2 regions of the Paenibacillus sp. OAS669 genome follow, and region 1 is predicted to be linked to the other one. Evidence: a T-box and tRNA genes for the amino acid it is inferred to sense, from the RefSeq annotation. Region 1 holds a T-box; the other holds one or more tRNA genes.
What was found. A T-box is a leader RNA that pairs with one kind of tRNA and senses whether it is charged. The one in region 1 lies ahead of trpS (tryptophan--tRNA ligase), so its partner is inferred to be a tRNA-Trp.

Region 2: it encodes a tRNA-Trp, which carries the amino acid that the T-box ahead of trpS (tryptophan--tRNA ligase) is inferred to sense. The anticodon was not compared.

Annotation. Positions count from the first base shown of each region.
Region 1 is NZ_JADBDR010000007.1:147,912-151,156, forward strand. It holds SAM riboswitch class I at 2-116, opposite strand; gene trpS (tryptophan--tRNA ligase) at 168-1,151, opposite strand; T-box leader at 1,325-1,599, opposite strand; gene mgrA (L-glyceraldehyde 3-phosphate reductase) at 1,657-2,649, opposite strand; gene GGC63_RS17135 (AraC family transcriptional regulator) at 2,906-3,245, shown strand, end outside.
Region 2 is NZ_JADBDR010000003.1:392-3,636, reverse strand. It holds gene GGC63_RS08015 (polysaccharide deacetylase family protein) at 1-472, shown strand, start outside; gene GGC63_RS08010 (alpha/beta-type small acid-soluble spore protein) at 561-848, opposite strand; gene GGC63_RS08005 (hypothetical protein) at 981-1,202, shown strand; tRNA gene GGC63_RS08000 (tRNA-Leu) at 1,287-1,366, opposite strand; tRNA gene GGC63_RS07995 (tRNA-Arg) at 1,372-1,448, opposite strand; tRNA gene GGC63_RS07990 (tRNA-Leu) at 1,466-1,554, opposite strand; tRNA gene GGC63_RS07985 (tRNA-Cys) at 1,564-1,637, opposite strand; tRNA gene GGC63_RS07980 (tRNA-Gly) at 1,644-1,718, opposite strand; tRNA gene GGC63_RS07975 (tRNA-Gln) at 1,729-1,800, opposite strand; tRNA gene GGC63_RS07970 (tRNA-His) at 1,813-1,888, opposite strand; tRNA gene GGC63_RS07965 (tRNA-Trp) at 1,902-1,975, opposite strand; tRNA gene GGC63_RS07960 (tRNA-Tyr) at 1,983-2,067, opposite strand; tRNA gene GGC63_RS07955 (tRNA-Thr) at 2,099-2,174, opposite strand; tRNA gene GGC63_RS07950 (tRNA-Phe) at 2,191-2,266, opposite strand; tRNA gene GGC63_RS07945 (tRNA-Asp) at 2,289-2,365, opposite strand; tRNA gene GGC63_RS07940 (tRNA-Met) at 2,381-2,457, opposite strand; tRNA gene GGC63_RS07935 (tRNA-Val) at 2,472-2,547, opposite strand; tRNA gene GGC63_RS07930 (tRNA-Glu) at 2,565-2,639, opposite strand; tRNA gene GGC63_RS07925 (tRNA-Ser) at 2,649-2,737, opposite strand; tRNA gene GGC63_RS07920 (tRNA-Asn) at 2,741-2,816, opposite strand; partial or broken rRNA gene GGC63_RS07915 (23S ribosomal RNA) at 2,959-3,245, opposite strand, start outside.

The DNA of each region.
Region 1 (3,245 bases):
CCTCTCATCTATCGAGGCAGTCATCGCCTCGCAGGAATTTGCACCGTGCTTGCCGTTGACAAGCCGGTTGCCGCGGGTTCATCGGGCCAGTCCCTCCGCCGAACTCTGGATAAGAGAAGTGTTCAATTGCAGGTTTGATTATAATCCCATCGATCTATATTTGGCAATCATTTGAAATACTGGATACCCATCGCCTCACGGACCTCCAGCATCGTTTCCTTAGCTACAGCCCGCGCCTTCGCCGTTCCCGCCATCAGCATCTCATCTATGAAGCCCGGCTTGGCGGCCGCCTGCTGCCTGCGCTCCTGAATCGGCTCCAAGAGCTCGTTCATCGCAGAAATGATCAGCTTCTTGCAATCGGCGCAGCCGATGCGGCCCTTGGAGCAGCTCTCGCGGATCTCCTCCTTGCCCTCCGGACGGAATGCGGCATGATAGCCATACATCGGGCAAATCTCCGGATGCCCCGGGTCCTGCTTGTGGATGCGGCTAGGGTCGGTTTTCGCCTTCTTGATCTTGTCCGTCAGCTCCTCCTTCGACGAATCGAGATAGATCGCGTTGCCAAGACTCTTGCTCATCTTGCTGTTTCCGTCCAAGCCATCCAACCGCTCCCCTACGAGGGCTCTCGGCTCGACAAGCACCGGGGCGTACAAATCGTTAAAGCGCCGTACAATTTTGCGCGTCTGCTCGATGTGCGGGATTTGGTCTTCGCCGACAGGAATTAATGTCGCTTTGCAAAACGCGATATCCGCCGACTGGCTGACCGGATAACCCAGAAAGCCGTAATACATATCCTTGTACCCGCGTTCGTTCGCCTCCGTCTTAATCGTGGGATTATGCCGCAGCGAGTTGACTGTGACGAACATCGAGAAATAGACGGTCAGCTCGGCGATTTCCGGAATCATCGATTGAACGAACAGGGTCGCCTTCTCCGGATCAATGCCTACGGCGAGATAATCCATCGCTACATTCCTCAGGTTGTCTCGGATCAGCTGCGGGTTGTCAAAATGCGTCGTCAATGCCTGCACATCCGCAAGCAAAATAAAGGTTTCATATTGATGCTGCAGCTCCACCCGATTTTTCAAGCTTCCGACGTAATGGCCAAGGTGCAGCTTGCCGGTAATGCGATCTCCTGTTAATACACGTTCTTTCATGGAACATCCTCCTCAAAGTTACATAATGGTAGTTGTTTAATAATTGATCGTTACTGCGCCACCACCAGCCGTCTTCCATGGCCATCACCCCCTTTAAAAAATATAGATGAACCGGCATAGCATCGATGCTGCCCGTTTCTGAAACAGTGAGAACAACAAAAAAACTTCGTCCTAAAAAGGACGAAGTTGAATTCGCGGTACCACCTTCATTAGCCTGCCTCTAAGCAGACTCGCTCTACAGGTACGGAGGCGCAGCAGCCCTTTTTCGAGAGCTCTTCCTCGATACCCTGTCTCTTGTAACGGTGAGACATCCGCTTCACCTACCGGCCGTAAGCCTTCAGATCCGCACTCCGAAGCCCATTCAACGCTGCACCGACACGGATTCGCACCACCCATCCGCTCTCTGAAGTCTTTAGCTTCGTCTACTCTTCTTCATCATCGTGAACTATTCATTTGATCCAGTATAGCACACTCGATTTGTAAAATCATTACAAATATTCGCCAGCTACCCTTTCAGGATGCTCTCGATAGCGGCAAGCTCCTCTTCGCTGAAGCTCAGGTTGCTTAAGCCCGCCACCGCATCTTCAATCTGGCTCACCTTGCTCGCGCCGATCAATGCGGAGGTCACTCGACCACCCCTCAATACCCACGCAATAGCCATTTGCGACAGCTTTTGCCCGCGCTGCTTAGCCAGCTCGTCAAGACGACGGACTTTGCCCAGCATTTCATCCGTTAATTCCTCCGGCTTGAGGAATACGCTGGAGCCTGCGGCACGGGAATCCTGCGGAATGCCGTTCAAATAGCGGTCCGTCAAGATGCCTTTGAACAGAGGCGAATACGCGATGCTGCCAACTCCTTGCTCCTCCAGCACATCCAGCAGGCCGTCCTCGACCCAGCGATCCAGCATGGAATATCTAGGCTGATGGATGACCACCGGAGTTCCCATGCTCTTCAGAATCGCGATTGCTTCCTTCGCACGGTCCGCCCTGTAATTGGAGATCCCGACATACAGCGCCTTCCCTTGACGCACCAGCAGATCCAGCGCTCCCATCGTCTCTTCCAACGGCGTGTTGGCATCCGGACGGTGATGATAGAAGATATCGACATAATCCAGATTCATCCGCTTCAAGCTTTGATCAAGACTGGACACGATGTATTTTTTCGATCCGAAATCTCCGTAAGGTCCAGGCCACATGTGGTAGCCCGCTTTAGTGGAAATAATCATTTCATCGCGGTAACCGGCAAAGTCGGCCTGCAGCATTTTGCCGAAGTTTTCCTCCGCGCTTCCCGGCGGCGGCCCGTAGTTGTTCGCCAGGTCAAAGTGCGTGATGCCCAGGTCGAACGCACGTCGTACCATAGCTCTGCCGTTCTCGTAAGAATCGTGGCCTCCGAAGTTATGCCAAAGACCCAGGGATACGGCCGGAAGCATGAGTCCGGATGTGCCGCATCGGTTGTATACCATCGTATCGTATCTTTCATTGCTAGGGATATAGCTCATTGTTTCTCCTCCTTGAGAGTTCTATGAGAAATGCTTGTTCCTTGATCGTGGGACTCCTTAACCGCAGGATATCCTATCTTGTGTCAAAAAAACTCATCGTTCACAGCCTGTCTGACGAAGAGACAGCTCCCTTCATACAATCGTCCAGCCTACTTCCATTCTATATCGGGGGACAAGCATTCCATATGTCAGCATGAGTTCTTTATATGGTATAATGTCTCACAGTAAACATCGTACCTTACGACGGAGGCTGCATATGGGCTATCACGACTACAGATTTCATTCCGACCACTCGATCCGCACTATAGAATTAAAACTTTTTTATTCCGGATTCGAGCACTGCTCGCCGGGGCACTCCTGGGGACCGGCGCTGAAGGACCATTACAAAATATTGTATGTACATAGCGGCCAAGGCATTTACCGTGCCGGTGACCATACCTACCGTTTGGGCTCGGGAGACGTCTTCCTGCTGACTCCTGATGCCGTAGCCTACTACCGCGCCGATGATCAGGACCCGTGGACCTACTCCTGGATCGCCTTTAACGGGCTAAACGCCGAGCTGTACTTACGCCGCGCCCATTTATCTGTGGAGCATC
Region 2 (3,245 bases), on a different contig from region 1:
AAAGCACCCATCCGTTGTTAAGCGAATGCATAGGGAAGGCCATGTTATTGGCAACCATACCTATAATCATGCTTTATTAACCAAGCTAACGGACGAACAATTTCAAAATCAAATAGCCAAAACGCAAAAAGTCGTTAAGAATGCCGTCGGCTACACGCCGAGACTCATCCGCCCTCCTTACGGAGAAATAACCGAAAGCCAATTGCTGTGGGCATCCAATCATCATTATAAAATCGTGAACTGGAATGTCGACTCCCGTGATTGGAAGCAGCTGAGCCAGGCCGAGGTGACAGCCAACGTTTTAAATCATGCCGGGGCCGGATCCATTATTTTGCAGCATTCCGGTGGCGGGCCTAACCAGAATCTCTCTGGTACCGTCGCAGCGCTTCCGACGATCATCGAATCCCTTCAATCCAAGGGGTATCGATTAGTTACACTGCCAGAGCTGCTTAAAGTATCCAAACAGCTGTAATCCATCACTTTGCACATAAAAAACAGCCTTCAGACTCCTATAAGGAAACTGAAGGCTTTTATTATAAGCTTAAGACCAGCGGGAACGGCTACTTACGATCGTCCAGCAGCTTTTGCTGTGCCATACGTATCATCTCTTTCACCATGGAACCTCCTATACGGCCGCCAATCTTGCCCGCCTGCTCCGTCGTTAAACGTCCGTTACCACCATCCGAAAGAGGAATGCCCAATGTTTTGGCCACCTCATATTTAACCTCTTCCGGCTTATTCATATTCACCGGGAAGCCTTCCCTACGCATGACTTCGCCTTTAAATTGCTCCATTCCTTGGGAAGCCTGAGGAACCAATAACCTGTTGTTGCTCCTTCTTCTTGCCATATCGCTTCTCCTTTCTGTTGTTGGTATGTATAGAATAAGCCTAAACAAGCGGTACTATACTTACATAAAATAAAGATCAGCCGCCAACAATAAATAAGCCTGGATTAATGCGTCAAGGAGGAGAAAGCTGACATGAGCCATCTATCAGAAATTATTGATAACCATACGAACCTGGACGGGTTATTCGCTATTATCAAGCATTATGGCGTTAGTGCTGAATTTGTTACGGATGCCCTTGTCCAACGTTTCGAGCAAATTCAAAAGGAAGATAGTAGCGCGGCGAATACGGAAGAGGAGAAAGCATACTGCGAGGAAATTCTAGACTCCTTGAATCAGTACTTTGCACGTCTGTGAAGATGGATGAATTGCATTGAAGCTATCTCGTATTTTAAAAATATAAAAAGACCATCAGATACAATATCTAATGGTCTTTTTATATGCCGGTGAAGGGACTCGAACCCCCACGGTTTCCCTCACGATTTTGAGTCGCGCGCGTCTGCCAATTCCGCCACACCGGCTAGTATGGCGTGCCCTGAGAGATTCGAACTCCCGACCTTTTGATTCGTAGTCAAACGCTCTATCCAGCTGAGCTAAGGGCACATATATGAAATTATAACTGGTGCCGAAGACCAGACTTGAACTGGTACGGTAGTCACCTACCGCAGGATTTTAAGTCCTGTGCGTCTGCCGATTCCGCCACTCCGGCGTAAAAGAATGGAGGCGCCACCCAGACTCGAACTGGGGGTAAAGCTTTTGCAGAGCTCTGCCTTACCACTTGGCTATGGCGCCTCATTATGGAGCGGAAGACGGGAATCGAACCCGCGACCCTCGCCTTGGCAAGGCGATGCTCTACCGCTGAGCCACTTCCGCATATAAGAAACTGGGGATCTAGGATTCGAACCTAGGCATGACGGAGTCAAAGTCCGTTGCCTTACCGCTTGGCTAATCCCCAATACTGTAATAATGGGGCGATCGATGGGACTTGAACCCACGAGTGCTGGAGCCACAATCCAGTGCGTTAACCCCTTCGCCACGACCGCCATGATATGAAATTGGCAGGGGCAGCAGGAATCGAACCCACACCAAAGGTTTTGGAGACCTTTGTTCTACCTTTAAACTATGCCCCTATGAAAATGGTGGAGGCTGATGGATTCGAACCACCGAACTCAATGAGAACAGATTTACAGTCTGCTGCGTTTGGCCACTTCGCTAAGCCTCCATATTCAATTGCTTGCTTCTTGATGAAGCAATGGTGCCGTCGAGAGGACTTGAACCCCCAACCTACTGATTACAAGTCAGTTGCTCTACCAATTGAGCTACAACGGCATATTAATTACTTACATGGTGGCTCGGGACGGAATCGAACCGCCGACACGAGGATTTTCAGTCCTCTGCTCTACCGACTGAGCTACCGAGCCTCGATATTACATTGAATATGAATGGCGGAGCCGACGGGATTCGAACCCGCGGTCTCCTGCGTGACAGGCAGGCATGTTAGGCCTCTACACCACGGCTCCACACTAGGTATTTTTTGGTTGCGGGGGCAGGATTTGAACCTGCGGCCTTCGGGTTATGAGCCCGACGAGCTACCGGGCTGCTCCACCCCGCGTCGTTAGTTACATATGGTGGAGGCTGACGGGATCGAACCGCCGACCCTCTGCTTGTAAGGCAGATGCTCTCCCAGCTGAGCTAAGCCTCCATATGTATGAGTTATATTGGTGACCCGTAGGGGATTCGAACCCCTGTTACCTCCGTGAAAGGGAGGTGTCTTAACCCCTTGACCAACGGGCCTTACTGCTACGGAGAGAGAGGGATTCGAACCCTCGAGACGCTTGTGACGCCTACACGATTTCCAATCGTGCTCCTTCGGCCAACTCGGACACCTCTCCATATGGCTCCCCGAACAGGACTCGAACCTGTGACAACTCGATTAACAGTCGAGTGCTCTACCAACTGAGCTATCAGGGAATAATGTTACTTCAGAGTATCAAATTGCACCCTGAAAACTAGATACGAAATGCATGCGTATTGTTGAGCAATTTGTGTTTCGGGGCTCCCCGCAAAGTAATCGGCATAAGCTACAACGCTTTGCTTCACTTTGTGGGGACTCTAGGTTAAGCCCTCGACCGATTAGTATTCGTCAGCTCCACACGTTGCCGTGCTTCCACCCCGAACCTATCTACCTCGTCGTCTTCAAGGGGTCTTACATACTGGGAAATCTCATCTTGAGGGGGGCTTCACGCTTAGATGCTTTCAGCGCTTATCCCGTCCGTACGTAGCTATCCAGCCGTGCTCCTGGCGGAACAACTGGTACACCAGCGGTACGTCCATCCCGGTCCTCTCGTACTAAGGACAGCTCCTCTCAAATTTCCTACGCCCACGACAGATAGGGACCGA